One region of the Massilia sp. R2A-15 genome, then DNA from elsewhere that is predicted to be linked to it. Evidence: predicted binding sites of a transcription regulator. Region 1 holds the regulator's gene; each other region holds the start of a gene.
The links. The regulator sigma-54, encoded in region 1, starts transcription at its own class of promoters, with help from an activator protein. The targets are predictions, from matches to a motif close to TGGCANGNAANCTGCTTT.
Positions count from the first base shown of each region.

Region 1 (4,208 bases):
AAAGCAATGATGGAGACAAAATCCTGCGGTAACACCCTGATCGTGCGCGGCCTGCAAAAGAGCTACGGCAAGCGGCTGGTGGTGCGCGACGTTTCGCTGCAGGTCGAATGCGGCGAAGTGGTCGGCCTGCTCGGCCCGAACGGCGCCGGCAAGACCACCTCGTTCTACATGATCGTCGGCCTGGTGCCGTCGGACGCCGGCTCGATCGACATCTCCGGCGTCGACATCTCCAGCCTGCCGATCCACCGCCGCGCGGTGCTGGGCCTGTCCTACCTGCCGCAGGAAGCCTCGGTATTCCGCAAGCTGACGGTGGAGGACAACATCCGCGCCGTGCTGGAGCTGCAGAAGGTGGACGGCAAGGCGCTGACCAAGGACCAGATCAACGAGCGTCTCGATACGCTGCTGGCCGACCTGCAGATCGAGAAGCTGCGCGAGAACCAGGCGATGTCGCTGTCGGGCGGCGAGCGGCGCCGCGTCGAGATCGCGCGCGCGCTGGCCACCAATCCGCGCTTCGTGCTGCTCGACGAGCCGTTCGCCGGCGTCGATCCGATCGCCGTGATCGAGATCCAGCGCATCGTGCGCTTCCTAAAGGAGCGCGGCATCGGCGTGCTCATTACCGACCATAACGTGCGCGAGACGCTCGGCATCTGCGATCGCGCGTATATTATCAACCAGGGTGCGGTGCTCGCTTCGGGCCGTCCTGACGATATCATCGCGGACGAATCGGTGCGGCGCGTGTACCTGGGCGAACATTTCCGGATGTAAGCCATGAAACAGTCACTGCAACTACGGACTTCCCAACACCTCGCGCTCACGCCGCAGCTGCAGCAGTCGATCCGTCTGCTGCAGTTGTCCACGCTCGAGCTGCACCAGGAACTGACCCAGCTGCTGTCCGATAATCCGCTGCTCGAACGGCTCGACGACCCGCTCGACAACTCGGTGCGCCTGCTGGCCGATGGCGCAATCGGCGCTCCCGCCACGCCGGGCGAGGCCGCGCCGGCCCCGGGCGCGCAGGACGCGCCGCCAGGCGAGGGCAGCGGCGACGCGCCCGCCGCCGGTGAAGGCGAGGGCGGCGGCGAGGGAGAATCCCCGGAGGCGGCCGGCGGCGACAGCGAGGACTGGGGCGAGGCGGGCCGCAACAAGACGCCCGACGACGAGGATTCGCGCCCGCAGATCGAAGCGTCGGCCACCACCTTGCGCGACCATTTGATGGAGCAGATGCGCCTGGCGATGCTCGACACGCGCGACCGCGCGCTGGTCGAACTGATGATCGACGCGCTCGACGACAACGGCTACCTGACCGAAACGCTCGAAGAGATCCTCGAGCGCCTGCCGCCCGAGCTCGAGATCGACATCGACGAACTCAAGACCGCGCTGTCGCTGCTGCAAAGCTTCGACCCGGTCGGCGTGGGCGCCCGCAACGCGTCCGAATGCCTGGCGCTGCAGATCCGCCGCATGCCCCACGTGCCGCTGGTGACGCGGCGCATGGCGCTCGACATCGTCTGCAAGCACCTCGCGTGGTTCGCCCAGCGCGACTTCAACAAGCTGAAAAAAGCCCTCGACTGCGACGACGAGGACCTGCGCGAGGCGCAGGCCGTGATTCGCCAGTGCAATCCGCATCCGGGCGCCGCGTTCGGCTCCGGCGCCTCCGACTACGTGGTGCCGGACGTGATCGTGCGGCGCTCGAAGAACGGCTGGACCGTGTCGCTGAACCAGGATGTGATGCCGCGCCTTCGCGTCAACAGCATGTACGCCAACCTGCTCAAGAACGGCAAGGGCGAGGGCCAGCTGGGCGCCCAGCTGCAGGAGGCGAAGTGGCTGATCAAGAATATGCGCCAGCGCTTCGACACGATCTTGCGCGTGGCCGAGGCGATTGTTGAGCGGCAACGGAACTTTTTCTCGCACGGCGCGGTTGCCATGCGTCCACTTGTGCTGCGCGAAATTGCTGATACACTGGGACTACACGAGAGTACGATATCTCGTGTGACAACCCAGAAATACATGCTTACACCGCATGGTATGTTTGAGTTGAAATACTTTTTTGGGAGCCACGTCGCCACCGAAGCAGGAGGGGAAGCATCCTCCACGGCGATACGGGCACTCATCGTGCAACTCACAGGAGCCGAAGACCCTAAAAACCCTTTATCAGACAGTAAGATCGCAGACATGCTGGGGGAACAGGGGATGGTCATTGCACGACGCACGGTGGCCAAATACCGTGAAGCGCTCAAGATCCCGCCCGTCGCCCTCCGCAAAAGTTTGTAGATCGACCTCACACTGTCCCTCTGCGCTTATGACGCACGAACAGCTAGCGACATCATCAAAGGAGTGTGTATGAATCTCACAATCAGTGGACATCATCTCGAAGTGACCCCAGCCATCCGTGAATACGTACAGAACAAACTGGAGCGAGTGAAGCGCCATTTCGATCAAGTGATCGATATCGCCGTGATCCTCACCGTCGATAATCTGACTGAAAAAGAAAAACGGCAAAAAGCCGAAATCAACCTAAGGCTGCCGGGTAAAACCGTGAACGTCGCCAGCCTGTCGTCCGACCTGTACGCGGCCATCGACGCCCTGATCGACAAGCTCGATCGCCAGGTCATGAAATACAAATCCCAAGTGCAGGAGCACAACCACCAGGCCATCAAGCACTTGCAGGAGCCTGAGCTCCCCGCCGCCGCATAAGGCAGGCATCACCTGAAAGCGAGGGCGCCGTCGGCGCCCTTTTCATTTGCGCGGTCGGATAAAATACGCTTTTTCCGTCTTCGACAGCCACCATGACCGACTTCGTCAAAACCCGCATCGCCAACCGCACCGGCATCATCACCCTGGACCGTCCGCGCACGCTCAACTCGCTGTCGCTGGAGATGATCCGCGCGCTGTCCGACGTGCTGCTGGCATGGCGCGACGATCCCGCGGTGGACGCCGTGGTCCTGCGCAGCAGCACCGACAAGGCGCTGTGCGCCGGCGGCGACATCCGCTACTTCCACGACGTCGGCACCCTGCCGACCACCGGCGGCAGCGCCTCGCTGGAAGACTTCTTCACCGAAGAGTACACGCTCAACCACCTGATCCACTTCTACCCAAAGCTGTACGTGGCGTTGATGGACGGCGTGGTGATGGGCGGCGGCCTTGGCATCTCCGAAGCGGGCCCGGACACCGGCCTGCGCGTGGTTACCGATGGCACCAAGCTGGCTATGCCCGAGGTGAACATCGGCCTGTTCCCGGATGTCGGCGGCAGCTACTTTCTGGCGCGCGCGCCGGGCAAGCTTGGCCTTTACCTCGGCCTGACGGGCCTGACGGTGCGCGCCGCCGATGCGCTGTACGCGGGCCTGGCCGACACCTTCGTGCCGCAGGCCCAGATGCCCGCGCTGGCCCAACTGATCGAAGATACGCCGGGCAGCGAACTGCGCGCGGCGATCACGCAATTTGCCGCGCCGTTCTCGGCCGGCCCGAGCGTGCTCGAAGCGGAGCGCGCGTCGATCGACCACCATTTCGGCGAGTCGACCGTCGAAGCGATCATGGCGTCGCTGGAGAAGGACGAAGGCGTGTTCGCGCAGAAGGCGCTGGCCGCAATGAAGAAGCGCTCGCCGCTGCTGATGCGCGTGACGATCGAGCTGCTGCGCCGCGGCGCCGCCATGAGCCTGGCCGATTGCCTGCGCCTCGAGCGCATCCTGGTGCGGCGCAATTTCGAGCACGGCGAAGTACTCGAAGGGATTCGCGCGCTGGTGATCGACAAGGACAACGAGCCGAAATGGAATCCGCCGACGCTGGCGGAGGTGACCGACGAGATGGTCGCGCAGTTCTTCAACTCGCCGTGGCCGGAGCGGGCGCACCCGCTGCGCGACCTGGGGAATTAAGACTGTTCGCGGTGGCGCAGCACGACGCGCTCGGTGGGGCTGAAGTAGGCGGCGAGCCGTTCGGCCATGTACACCGAGCGGTGCTGGCCGCCGGTGCAGCCGAGGGCCACGGTCAGGTAGCTGCGGTTATCGGTCTTGAATGAGGGCAGCCACTTCTCGATGAAGGCGCGAATGTCCTCCAGCAGGTCGGCCGCGCTGGGCTGGGCGTCGAGGAAGGCGATCACCGGCGCGTCCATGCCGGTGAGCGGGCGGAGCGTGATGTCGTAGTAGGGATTGGGCAGCGCGCGCACGTCGAACACGAAGTCCGCGTCGAGCGGCACGCCGAGCTTGAAGGCGAACGATTCG
Region 1 is NZ_CP131935.1:4,982,778-4,986,985, forward strand. Features, by position in the region: gene lptA (lipopolysaccharide transport periplasmic protein LptA) at 1-10, shown strand, start outside; gene lptB (LPS export ABC transporter ATP-binding protein) at 7-765, shown strand; gene Q4S45_RS22970 (RNA polymerase factor sigma-54) at 769-2,265, shown strand; gene hpf (ribosome hibernation-promoting factor, HPF/YfiA family) at 2,335-2,688, shown strand; gene Q4S45_RS22980 (enoyl-CoA hydratase/isomerase family protein) at 2,781-3,863, shown strand; gene rapZ (RNase adapter RapZ) at 3,860-4,208, opposite strand, start outside.

Region 2 (4,208 bases), 340 kb from region 1:
CGCACCCTGCCCGAGAATGTCTACAAGCCCGACGGCTCGAAAGCGTATGGCGAGTGGTCGGGCGGTCTGCTCGGCGTACTCGGTCACCAGATGGAGGATTTCGCCGACCTACACCGAACTTGGTACATCGACGACCTAGCGGGCAAAAGCGCCAAAGAAGTTGGCCATGTTCAATAGCGCCATCGGTCTCCGCTACATGGTGCCACGCTCGCTTGTTTTGGGCCTTGTTGTCCTGACGGCGGCCTGTTCGCCTGCTCCTGGCATCGACGATTCGCGTCCTGTGGAAGTGAGTTCTCAACGAATCGATCTCCCAAACAAAATCGTGGAAAACGTCGATGAGTGGAAATATTCCTCTGTACTCGAATCGAAGCATGATCCGATGACGGATAAAATATGGGAGATCATTACAAATAAGGCAACACGCGTTTCAGTAGAAGGAGGCAATGGATACATTTTCGGGCTTCGGCTTCATCTTGATGCAGGATTGAAACTTGATACGTCGACACGCAAAGGTGCGCAGCGGCAGGTGACGTTCTATTTGGAACATGGAGCATTAGCGCCCCGGAGTTGTCATCGGAACTTTTGTCATCTCCGCGTTCGTTTTGATAGACGCCCACCAATAACCTATTCATTTTTTACCGGTGACGACCGCAACTATTTGGAGCTGTTAGGTGAAGCTGAAGCGAAGACATTTCATGACGATTTGACAAGATCAAAAAAAATGCTGATCGAGTTTGAGTTCTTGCCGGATGGTTTCTCTTCGAGCCAATCTCAGTTGAGGATTGTTGAGTTTAATGTCGATAGTTTTGATCTGGGGATGCCTGGCTATGGACCTGGCACGACGGTCTACGTTGGAGGCAGGCGTATGAATCGATGAGTCTCATGATGCGACGTATTCGAGCATGCCAGTTTTTGTGAGTCGATTGAATTTGCCCATAAAAAGGCGAGCTGCGGCGTAGCGTGACGATGACGAAGAACGGCTTCGTCGTGATGGCGATGTGCTTTACCGAGTCGAAAGGAATGTCATTCTAGGAGGCGTACATCGCCGCTTTCGACGCCATAGCACACCGCTTCATCAACCCCGAGCCGCAAATATCGCAGCCAAGCGGTGTTGGCGGATGAGCATTAAACGCACGCAGTCGGGTCTGGCGCGGGCCAAGGCCGAAGGCAAGGTGCTGGGCAGGCCAAGGACCACGGCGGGCGACAGGGCCAAGATCGTGGCGCTGCACGCCACAGGCTTGTCGTTCGCGGTGATCGCGGTCCAGTTCGGCATCGGCAAGGGACCGTCCACGCCATCGTAAAGGCCGCCAAGACGGCGGCGCAAGCACCAGCACCGATAACGCCAGCGAAGCCCGCCACGGTCGCCAGGAAGGCCGTGGCGGCCCGCTCGGGTGACGAATGGCTGATCGCGCGGTCCTGGACCAGAAGCATGGCCAGCGCCGCTCGCTTGCTGGATGAAGGACTGGGTTAGGCAATTGTGATCTTTGTCGCCACGTCCGGCGCAGCGCTCCCGGCGTTGTCGCCACACACGCACCAATCACCACCGGGACCAACAAAGCGATAGGCGGTTTTTCGCCGGAAGCTGATGTTCAAGCATAGACTTGCACAAAAAATCCGCTGCTTTCGCGCCACAATATCCAATCGAAATTCTGTCGGCTTTCTTTACACATCTCGGCACGCCAAACTCGACTTTCACTGTAACTCTCTGTTTTTAGGAGATTTAAGTTTTAGGTACGATATGTGCTTACAGCCATGAACGCCTTATCAGGCGATCCCAGCGCCAAAACAGAAATGGTTGGCGATGCCCCCGCATGTTAATAAACGAGGAAGCCATGAAAATCGTCCATGCTTTTCGCACTGCGTTGATTATTTGTAGCATTCTTTATGGTACGGCCGCAATGGCCGTTCCGGTTACACTGCAGACAAACTCATCAGGCGTACTAACAGGAGCCGAGAACGTGGACGTTGGCGGAGTTCTTTACAACGTTTCTTTCGCTGACGGCTCGTGTAACTCGATCTTTAATGGCTGCAATTCGGCGGCCTTTGCATTTCATAATTCGGCTGACGCGGGATTAGCGGCCCAGGCATTGCTTGACCAAGTATTCGTGGATGGTGTCATGGGGCAATTCGACAGCGATCCATCGAAAACACTTGGTTGCACATCCACGGTCGCTTGCGACACGCTTATTCCGTATTCTCCGCTCTTAACAGGCGTCGTTGTGGTCGCGTTCTCAGGCAACGTGCCTACCGACCCAGATGGGGTCGCTAATAATTCTCCACAGAGTAGTCAGTTTGATACAGTATTCAGTCCATTTGCTAACTATGCCATTTTCGAACTCGCCAGCCCAGGCGCCGACGTTCCTGAACCCGACTCTCTGCTGCTACTCGCCGCGGCAGTTGGCGGGATGATGCTCCTGCGTCGTCGTAAGCGTATAGCTTATGAGACTGATTTCAGAAAACTCGATACGGCCGCGAATTCACGTCGCAACCACTCGGCGATTGCGGATGAGCGCGAGTCTAGGGTGCGCGCGTCCAATCGACCTGAGCGCTGAAATCAGCCGGTCGACAATTGAAAGCACCAGTACCGCGCTGTACCGGCGGCGTCGCAGGCGATGTTGTCCGCCGGGTGCTCGACGGGAGGGGGCCGATGATGATCAGGTTGCTCCGGTTGGGACCACCGTTGAGCAGAGCATCTCCGATCAACCCGGTGGCGATGCCCTGCACGCCGACCTCGCCGTCGACCCGCGCCGTGTACGGAACCATTGCCGCGGAAGCGCGCACCGGCTCGTGTTCGGAGCGCGTTTCCGCCAGAGTGGCCAGCTTCCTCTGCGCCGCGTCCAGCACATGCACCGCCATGTCAGTCTCCTCGCCGGTCGCCGCCAGCACGGCGCGGCGCAGAGCGAGGGCGCGCACCAGGTCGGCGTTCGGGAATCGGGGAATTGGGTAAGCCAATGGCCTATGAATTTTGCAGACGTTTGAGTCCGACATCCGAACGGCTGGGCGCAATACGGGCGCATCGGATGCGAATGTTGCGGACCGACGACGCAGCGACGTCACAGATGCAGGCGCAGCTGGTCATGCTGCAGCTCGCGGAACGCGCGCAGTCCTAAGTCGGTCTCGTCGCCCGCGCCGCACGAGTTATATGCCCTGCTGGGGGCGAAGATGACGCGGTGGGGGAATACCGCGAGCGAGAGCTGCGCTTGGAAAACCGGCACAGCCTCCCCTGGCACCGAGCTGAAACATCTACAAGGACACCTTCTTCACGCTGCGGGGAGTTTCTCGTAGCGCCGACTGTAAGGAAAACCGGAAGTCTGGTTACCAATAACAAACCCTCGTCTTTTTCAAGAGTTCGATCCAAACGTATTCATATACCAGTTCGTTGCGCGCGGTCCCGATTACAACCATCTGTTCGTTGGGGTGCCTAGTAGCGAGTAGCGAGTAGAGCAGCCTTTCATCTGGAACTTTGATTAAGTGTCTTACCGCGCTGATGGTAATTCGGTAAAGGGTGCAATTCGTGCACGCGATCTCGACCACCCTGCCATGATCAATCGTACCTATAACCCTACAGGTGCTCGAGCATAGAGGACAACCACTCCGATAGCACATCATATACCTGCTCGCAATGCAACCGACGGCGTAGGAAGAGGCTCGGCCGCCTCTAATGATGCATCTACTAGCGAACCGAGTCGTGTGATCGTCTCGTTCCGCAAATACAGCGCTCCCAACAAAAATACTCTTATGAACATCGCAAGATGGCTTCGGTGAACAAAATTTACCGTTAGTATATCTTGATCAATAAATTTAGTGTGCTAGCCCCTTGCTCTTTTGGTAAATGTTGCGAAAACAAATACGGAAATTGGCGAAGCATTGACCAGCCGTCCAGGCTTCGCAGCTCAAAATGTGAAGGCTAGTGTTGTTACTTTATCGACGGCATGCGGAACGACAATGTAGGGAAAGATCGCCCTTAGCAGCCCGCGCCCTCGCTCAATAGCGTCGCGTTCACAAATTGCAAGGCATGAATTTATTTCGGATCAATATCCGACGGCTCGGGCGAGAAAGACTCGTCTGGATCGACGCCGAGACGTGAAAGCGCGTCCCTAATCGCCAGCATTTGTGGCTCGAAATTTAGTGTTCCTGACACTCCGCACATCGTGATCCGCGCGCCATGCGTTAGGCGCATAGCTTCAAGAGAGTTTTGAAGAGCGGCG
Region 2 is NZ_CP131935.1:4,644,852-4,649,059, reverse strand. Features, by position in the region: gene Q4S45_RS21475 (hypothetical protein) at 1-177, shown strand, start outside; gene Q4S45_RS21470 (hypothetical protein) at 167-877, shown strand; gene Q4S45_RS21465 (hypothetical protein) at 1,119-1,301, shown strand; gene Q4S45_RS21460 (PEP-CTERM sorting domain-containing protein) at 1,833-2,552, shown strand; gene Q4S45_RS21455 (hypothetical protein) at 2,518-2,952, opposite strand; gene Q4S45_RS21450 (hypothetical protein) at 3,054-3,215, opposite strand; gene Q4S45_RS21445 (hypothetical protein) at 4,022-4,208, opposite strand, start outside.
Region 2: Q4S45_RS21460 (PEP-CTERM sorting domain-containing protein) is a predicted target of sigma-54. The motif match lies at 1,730-1,747, and genes of this name have one in related genera.

Region 3 (4,208 bases), 920 kb from region 1:
TCGGTCCCTTCAACACCTGGGGACGCGGCGACTACTTCCAGCTCGACCGCCTGATCGCCCAGCAAGTCGATTTCGATCTGGTCGCCGCGCTCGGCGCGCTGCTCGGCGTCTCGAGAGACATCGCGCGCTGGCGCGAGGCCGACATCCAGTCGCGCATGAAACCTCCGCTCGCTCCGGCGGACAACGAAAAGCTCAAGCGGCAGCTCGCCGAACGTATCCACCGGACCGTCGAGGAACAGCCGGCGGCGCTCAGGCGCTTGATGGGCCCCGCCGGCTTTCGAGAAGGCTGCCCGCTCGACGTTGCGCTGAGCCGATGGTCCGGCCAGGTGGCCGCGGATCCCACCTCGTTCGACATCCTGGACGCCGCCGGCATGGACCTCATGGCGCAGATTCCGCACCTGCTGATGGGCGCCGTCGACATCGAGGACGGCGAATTCGTCGCCTTCAGTTCCGAGCGGGCGGCGACCGACGGCGGCATTTCACTGCAGGCGGTGCTGGCCTCGGCCGCGCTGCCGTGGATGTTCAAGGCGGTGGAGGTCCCGTTCATTGGCCCGGACGGCGCGCGATCGAAGCGCAGCTTCTGGGATGGCCTGTTCTCGCAAAACCCGCCCATCAAGAACTTCCTCGCCGGCGTCGAGGCGGAGCGCATGCCCGCCGAGCTGTGGGTCCTGCAAATCAATCCGCGCGACTTCGACGTCGATCAGCTGAAATTCGATATCGGCGACCGCCGCAACGAGTTGTCGGGCAATCTGTCGCTGAACCAGGAAATCTCGTTCATCGAGGCGGTCAACAAGCGCATCACGCGCGGCGACGATCACAAGCACCAGCCGGTGCAGGTCCACCGCGTCATCCTGGACCGCTGCGCCATCGAAAAATCCGCCCCCGTGAAACTCAATGCCTTGTCCAAGTCCGACCGCAGTCCCATCCTGAAGGACGCCTTGATGGCGCATGGCGAAATGCAGGCGCAGCGTTTCTTTCGCATGCGCGACGCCTTGAGGCTGGCCAGCGGGCCCCTCGACGGCCAATCCCGCGCCGACTCGGCCGATGCCTTCGCGGTCCTGCGTAATGTGAAGGACCAGTCGGGCGACAGTGAGCTGCACCTGAACTTCGATCAGACCATCCTGCCCACGTCGGCCATCGCCGACAATTCGACCCTGCGGGCGACGGCGCGCTGGCACGCCCGCGGCATCCTGGACGATGGCGCCGGCGTTCAACTGGAGGGCGCGATCGATTTCCTCATCGACGACCGCAGCGATCCGATCGACGTGCTGGAGATGCGCATCACCGAAGTGAAAATGGAGAAGGGCGGCCCCGCCCGCGCCAGCCTGCCGGCGCGCCCGCCTCGCGGCGTGCGTCCGCCACCGAAGGGGCGCCGGATGTAGAATGGCGCGGCGTGCCTGCGATGCACGGTGTTTCATCGTTTCACATTGAAACGTAATGTCAAACGTCCGTGGATCGCATGGCAATTATGCAATATTTTGCATAATCTTGATTTCAAAGGACTTATCCCCGCCGCCGCCTCGGTGAGCTGGCGCCGACGCCTGCTTGCAAGGCTGGCACGCCGCTTGCAATACCATCCCTGACGCAGTTCGATGAAACATACCAGGAGAATACGATGAGAGAATCCCGAGGCGCGCTGTTCCGCCGCGCAGTTGCCGAAGAATCGCCGTTGCAGGTGGTCGGCACCATTACCGCCTACACCGCGCGCATGGCCGAGCAAACCGGCTACAAGGCGATCTACCTGTCCGGCGGCGGCGTGGCCGCGAATTCGCTCGGCATGCCGGACCTCGGCATCAGCACCATGGACGACGTCATCACCGACGCCCAGCGCATCACCGACACCTGCGGCTTGCCGCTGATGGTCGATATCGACACCGGTTGGGGCGGCGCCTTCAACATCGCCCGCACCATCCGCCACATGATCCGCGCCGACGTCGCCGCGGTCCACATGGAAGACCAGGTCTCGGCCAAGCGCTGCGGCCACCGTCCGGGCAAGGAAATCGTCACCAAGGAAGAGATGGTCGACCGCATCAAGGCCGCCGTCGATGCCCGCCACGACGAGAACTTCGTCATCATGGCCCGCACCGACGCACTGGCCGTCGAAGGCCTGAATGCGGCGATCGACCGCGCCTGCGCCTACGTCGAAGCCGGCGCCGACATGATCTTCCCGGAAGCGATCACCAAGCTCGAAATGTACGGCCAGGTGCGCGATGCGGTCGGCGTGCCGATCCTCGCCAACCTCACCGAATTCGGCGCCACTCCGCTGTTTACGCTCGACGAACTGCGCGCAAACAAGGTCGATATCGCCCTGTACTGTTGCGGCGCCTACCGCGCCATGAACGCGGCCGCGCTGAACTTCTACAAGACGCTGCGCGCCGAAGGCACCCAGAAGAGCGTCGTGCCTACCATGCAGCCGCGGATGGAAATGTACGACTACCTCGGCTACCACGACTACGAGAAGAAGCTCGACTCGCTGTTCGCCCAAGGTAAAGAGAAATAATCACACTGGAGATTTGCAAGATGACTGATAAAGCACCAACCGAAGCCGTCGCATTCAAGCCGAAAAAATCCGTGGCGCTGTCCGGCGTCGCCGCCGGTAACACGGCCCTCTGCTCGGTCGGCAAGACCGGCAACGACCTGCACTACCGCGGCTACGACATCCTCGATGTCGCCGACAACAGCGAGTTCGAAGAAATCGCCTACCTCCTGGTGCACGGCAAACTGCCGAACGCCGCCGAACTGAAAGCCTACAAGACCAAGCTCAAATCGCTGCGCGGCCTGCCGCAGGTAGTCAAGTCGGCGCTCGAAGCGCTGCCTGCCGCCGCCCACCCGATGGACGTGATGCGCACCGGCTGCTCCGCGCTCGGCTGCGCGCTGCCGGAAAAGGACAGCCACGACATGCCGGGCGCGCGCGACATCGCCGACCGCCTGATGGCGTCGTTCGGCTCGATGCTGCTGTACTGGTACCACTTCAGCCACAACGGCAAGCGCATCGACGTCGAGACCGACGACGACTCGATCGGCGGCCACTTCCTGCACCTGCTGCACGGCGAAAAGCCGTCCGAGTCTTGGGTCAAGGCGATGCACACCTCGCTGATCCTGTACGCGGAACACGAGTTCAACGCTTCGACCTTCACCGCGCGCGTCATCGCCGGCACGGGTTCGGACATCCACTCGGCCATCACCGGCGCGATCGGCGCGCTGCGCGGTCCGAAGCACGGCGGCGCCAACGAAGCTGCGCTGGAAGTGCAGGAGCGTTACGAAAACGCCGACGAAGCCGAAGCCGACATCCGCCGCCGCGTCGAGAACAAGGAAGTCGTGATCGGCTTCGGCCATCCGGTCTACACCATCTCCGACCCGCGCAACAAGGTGATCAAGGAACTGGCCCGCAAGCTGTCGCAGGAAGCCGGTTCGACCAAGATGTTCGACATCGCCGAGCGCCTGGAAACCGTCATGTGGGACATCAAGAAGATGTTCCCGAACCTCGACTGGTTCTCCGCCGTGTCGTACCACATGATGGGCGTGCCGACCTCGATGTTCACGCCGCTGTTCGTCATCTCGCGCACCTCCGGCTGGTCGGCGCACGTGATGGAGCAGCGCATCGACAACAAGATCATCCGCCCGAGCGCGAACTACGTCGGTCCGGAAGACCTCAAATTCGTGCCGATCTCGGAACGCAAGTAACCTGGTAATAGAACATGATGAACACCCTGAACCGCAAACCACTGCCCGGCACTTCGCTGGACTATTTCGACGCGCGCGCCGCCGTCGACGCGATCACGCCTGGCGCCTGGGACAAACTGCCGTACACCTCGCGCGTACTGGCCGAAAACCTGGTCCGCCGCTGCGATCCCGACACGCTGAACGCCTCGCTGCGCCAGCTGATCGAACGCCGCCGCGACCTCGACTTCCCGTGGTTTCCGGCTCGGGTTGTTTGCCATGACATCCTCGGCCAGACCGCGCTGGTCGACCTGGCCGGCCTGCGCGACGCCATCGCCGCGCAGGGCGGCGACCCGACGCTGGTCAATCCGGTGGTCCCGACACAGCTGGTGGTGGACCACTCGCTGGCCGTCGAATGCGGCGGCTTCGACCCCGACGCCTTCGAGAAGAACCGCGCCATCGAAGACCGCCGCAACGAAGACCGTTTCGACTTCATCGACTGGACCAAGAAGGCGTTCAAGAACGTCGACGTGATCCCGCCGGGGAAC
Region 3 is NZ_CP131935.1:877,482-881,689, forward strand. Features, by position in the region: gene Q4S45_RS03940 (patatin-like phospholipase family protein) at 1-1,382, shown strand, start outside; gene prpB (methylisocitrate lyase) at 1,616-2,500, shown strand; gene prpC (2-methylcitrate synthase) at 2,521-3,684, shown strand; gene acnD (Fe/S-dependent 2-methylisocitrate dehydratase AcnD) at 3,702-4,208, shown strand, end outside.
Region 3: prpB (methylisocitrate lyase) is a predicted target of sigma-54. The motif match lies at 1,555-1,572, and genes of this name have one in related genera.

Region 4 (4,208 bases), 460 kb from region 1:
GCGCGGTCAGCACCGCGGTCGGCTCGTCGAGGATCAGGATGTTGGCGCTGCGGTAGATCTGCTTGAGGATCTCGACGCGCTGCTGGGCGCCGACCGACAGGTCCGAAATGGTCGCCAGCGGATCGACGTCGAGGCGGTAGCGCGTGCAGATCTCGCGCAGCTTCGCCTCGGTGGCGGCGCGGTGCGCGGCCAGGCGGAAGCCGCCTTCGGTGCCGAGCATGACGTTGTCCAGCACGGTCATGTTCTCGACCAGCATGAAGTGCTGGTGCACCATGCCGATGCCCAGCGCGATCGCCTCATGGCTGGTGCGGATGTTGCGCGGCTCGCCGTCGATCAGCAGCTGGCCGCTGTCGGCGTTATAGTAGCCGTACAGGATGCTCATCAGGGTCGACTTGCCGGCCCCGTTCTCGCCGATCACGCCGTGGATCGAACCTTTGGCGATGGTAAAGCTGACGTCGGCGTTCGCCTGCACCGGGCCGAAGGCCTTGCATATGTTGCGAAATTCTACGGCTGGCTGCATAGCGAATCAGTAGGTAAGGGTAAATGCATCAAAAGCGCGCCGGACCGGGCTGGCCGGTGCGGCGCGCTTTCAGTTAATACGAAAAGATCAGACCGGGCAGCTGCTATTGGCGCGGTAGTCGATGACCTTGATCTTGCCATTGATGATGGCCGTCTTGGCTTCGTTGACCTTCTTCTCGATTTCCGGCGATACCACCGCGCGGTTATCCTTGTCGAGCGCCCAGTCCACGCCGCCTTCCTTCAGGCCGCGGTAGGTCACTCCCGGTTTCCAGGTGCCGTTCTTGACCGCCATGAAGGAGTCGTAGATGGCGCCGTCGACGCGCTTGACCATCGAGGTCAACATCGTGCCCGGGTGGAGGTAGTTCTGGTTCGAATCGACGCCGATCGCCAGCTTGCCTTTTTCCTTCGCGGTCTGCAGCGTGCCCATGCCGCTGCCGCCGGCAACGGCGAACACCACGTCGACGCCGCGGTCGAACTGCGCGCGCGCCAGTTCGCCGCCCTTGGCCGGATCGTTCCAGGCTGCGCTGGTGGTGCCGACCATGTTCTGCAGGACTTCCACTTTCGGGTTATTGGCCTTGGCGCCCTGGGTGTAACCGCAGGCGAAGGCGCGGATCAGCGGGATGTCCATGCCGCCCACGAAACCGAGCTTCTTGGTCTTCGACGCCATCGCCGCGGCCACGCCCACCAGGTAGGAGCCTTCTTCTTCCTTGAACAGCACGGAATTGATGTTCGGGCCTTTGGCGACGCTGTCGATCAGCACGAATCGCACGTTCGGGAATTCGGCCGCGACCTTCTGCACCGCCTGGGTCTGCGAGAAGCCGATCGCCGCGATCAGGTCGAGCTTCTTGCGCGCCAGGCCGCGCAGCACTTGCTCGGCCTGGGTGTCGCTGCTGGCCTGCGCTTCGATGTAGTTGATCTTGGTCTCGGCCTTGAAGCGGCTGGCGCCTTCGAATGCGGACTGGTTGAACGACTTGTCGAACTTGCCGCCGGCGTCGTAGACGATGCCCAGTTTCGGGTCGGCCGCCGAGGCGCTGGCAGCGACGCACAGCGCCGCGATCGTGATACTAAGTTGCTTTAATTTCATGAAGGCTCCTGGAATATCGATATTGTACCCGGCGCAACGGCTGCGTTGGGAGGGTCTGTGTAGCTTAATAGTAACTAAACAGGCAAAGCCAGCGATTCCACGTCGGCGAGACGGATTGTGTCAGGCCTGTGCGCAACAAGTGGTTACCGATTGTATCGAGTGTGATTCCAGTGCGAACTATGCATCAATGGCAATATGTATGGCAAATACGATTTTTCTTGCCGATTTATATTTTTGTGAAATATATGGAGGAGGTTGTCGTACCTGTGGAGGCAGGTACCCATGCTGAATCGGCGCAGAGGTGAAGCGAACCCAGTATGGGTACCTGCCTGCGCAGGTGCGACACCCATCTACTCGTGCGCGACGGGATTGAGGATGTTCAGGAACGCCCGCACCACCGGCGCGTCGTCCTGCGTGGTGTAGGCGATATACAGGTTGGCCGACGGCGGATCGGTCTTGATCGGCAAAAAGATCACGCCCGGCCAGCCGATCCGGCTGGTGGTCTCGGGCATCAGCGCCACGCCCAGTCCCGCGCCGACCATCGCCAGCAGGGTCTGCGGCTCGGTCGCCTCCTGGAATATGGTCGGCTGGAAGCCGGCGTCGATGCAGCACTGGATCAGGTAGCGCGGGAACGCCGACTTGTCGAGCGCGAGCGTCAGCATCGGCTGGTCGGCGATGTCGATCAGTTCCACGTGGCCCTTGACGGCCAGCGGATGGTGCTCGTTGACCGCCACGCACACGTTCTCGCGGAAGCATAGCTCCTGGCGCAGGTTGTCGTGTTTGAGTTCGTCCGGATCGAGCGGCGGCTCGCGCCAGAAGCCGACGTCGATCTGCTTGGCGCGCAGCGCCTCGTACTGCGCGTTCGGGCCCGACTCGTGCAGCGTCCAGGTCACGCGCGGGAACTTGGTCTGGAATTCTTCGAGCAGGCTGGGAATCGGCCCCCACATCGCCGAGCCGACGATACCCACGCGCAGGCGCCCGACTTCGCCGCGGTCGATCTGGCGGATCGTGTCGATCGTCATGCGCATCCGTCCCAGCAGCTCGGACGCCTCGGTCATCAAGGCCTTGCCGGCCACGGTCAGCTCGAACGTGCGGGTGGTGCGCGCAAACAGCTTCACGCCAAGCTCGCTCTCGAGCTTCATGATCTGCTGCGACAGCGGCGGCTGCGAAATGTGCAGCCGTTCGGCCGCGCGGCTGAAGCTCTTTTCCTCTGCGACCGCGAGGAAGTATTTCAGCTGTTTCAGGTCGATGGACATGGGAGCGGTCTCAGATCGGTTGCAGGCCGGGCAAATCGTGCAGGGCGAGCGCCAGCTTCGCGCCGACCACCGCGTTGTGCTTGACCAGCGCGATGTTGGTGGCCAGGCTGCGCCCCGCGGTCAGCTCCTTGATGCGCGACAGCAGGAACGGCGTCACCGCCTTGCCCGTCACGCCGCGCTGCGCGGCCTCGCCCAGCGCCTGTTCGGTGATGCGGTCGATTTCTTCCTTCGGCATCGCCGACGCTTCCGGCACCGGGTTGGCGACGACCACGCCGCCGGCCAGGCCCAGTGCCCACTTGGTCTGGATGAAGGCGGCCTGCTCCAGCGCGCCGTCCATCTGGAAGTCGGCCTTGAAGCCGCTGTCGCGCGTGAAGAAGGCGGGAAAGCCCGGCTGGCCGACGCCGATCACGGGCACCCCGTGGGTTTCCAGGTATTCGAGCGTCAGGCCAATGTCGAGGATCGATTTGACCCCGGCGCACACCACCGCCACGCTGGTGCGCGCCAGCTCCTGCAGGTCGGCCGAGATGTCGAAGCTGGTTTCGGCGCCGCGGTGCACGCCGCCGATGCCGCCGGTGACGAACACCTTGATGCCGGCCAGCGCCGCGCAGATCATGGTCGCAGCCACCGTCGTGGCGCCCAGCCTGCGCTCGGCGACCACGAAGGCCAGGTCGCGCCGGCTCACCTTCATCGCGTCCGGCGAGGTGCCGAGCAGCTCGAGCTGCTCGTTCGACAGGCCGATGCAGATCTTCCCGCCGATGATGGCGATGGTCGCCGGCACGGCGCCGGCGTCGCGGATCAGTTGCTCGACTTCGCGCGCCATCTCCACGTTCTGCGGATACGGCATGCCGTGCGAGATGATGGTCGATTCGAGCGCGACGACGGGCTTGCCCGCTGCGCGTGCCGCGGCCACTTCGGGCGAGAACAAGAGGAACTGCTGCATGGTCATTCCTGGTAAAGGGCGTTGAAAGGCTGCGGCGCGGCGGCGCCGGCGTCGAGGGCGGGAACGTCGTCGAGGCTGTCGATGTCGAGGTGGGGGCAGACCGTCTCCTCGCAGGCGAGCGTCATGGCCGAGAGCTTCAGGCCGCGCCGGCACGCCAGCTCGAGGTCTTCGCTGCCCTGGAACAGCGACCAGCACACGGCTGCCGCGAAGGCGTCGCCGGCGCCGGTGACGTCGACGATATGCGCGTCCGGCGCGTCCAGCTGGCCGACGCCGCCGGCGCGGGTGAAGACCACGCCTTTGCCGCCGCGCGTGACGATGACGTCCTGGACGCCTTGCGCGCGCACCAGCGCGCAGGCCGCGGCGAAGTCGGCGTCGGTGACGATCTTCTTGCCGACCCGGGTCTCCAGCT
Region 4 is NZ_CP131935.1:409,716-413,923, forward strand. Features, by position in the region: gene Q4S45_RS01915 (ABC transporter ATP-binding protein) at 1-520, opposite strand, end outside; gene Q4S45_RS01920 (BMP family protein) at 608-1,603, opposite strand; gene Q4S45_RS01925 (LysR family transcriptional regulator) at 1,954-2,859, opposite strand; gene Q4S45_RS01930 (pseudouridine-5'-phosphate glycosidase) at 2,870-3,799, opposite strand; gene Q4S45_RS01935 (carbohydrate kinase) at 3,802-4,208, opposite strand, start outside.
Region 4: Q4S45_RS01920 (BMP family protein) is a predicted target of sigma-54. The motif match lies at 1,791-1,808, and genes of this name have one in related genera.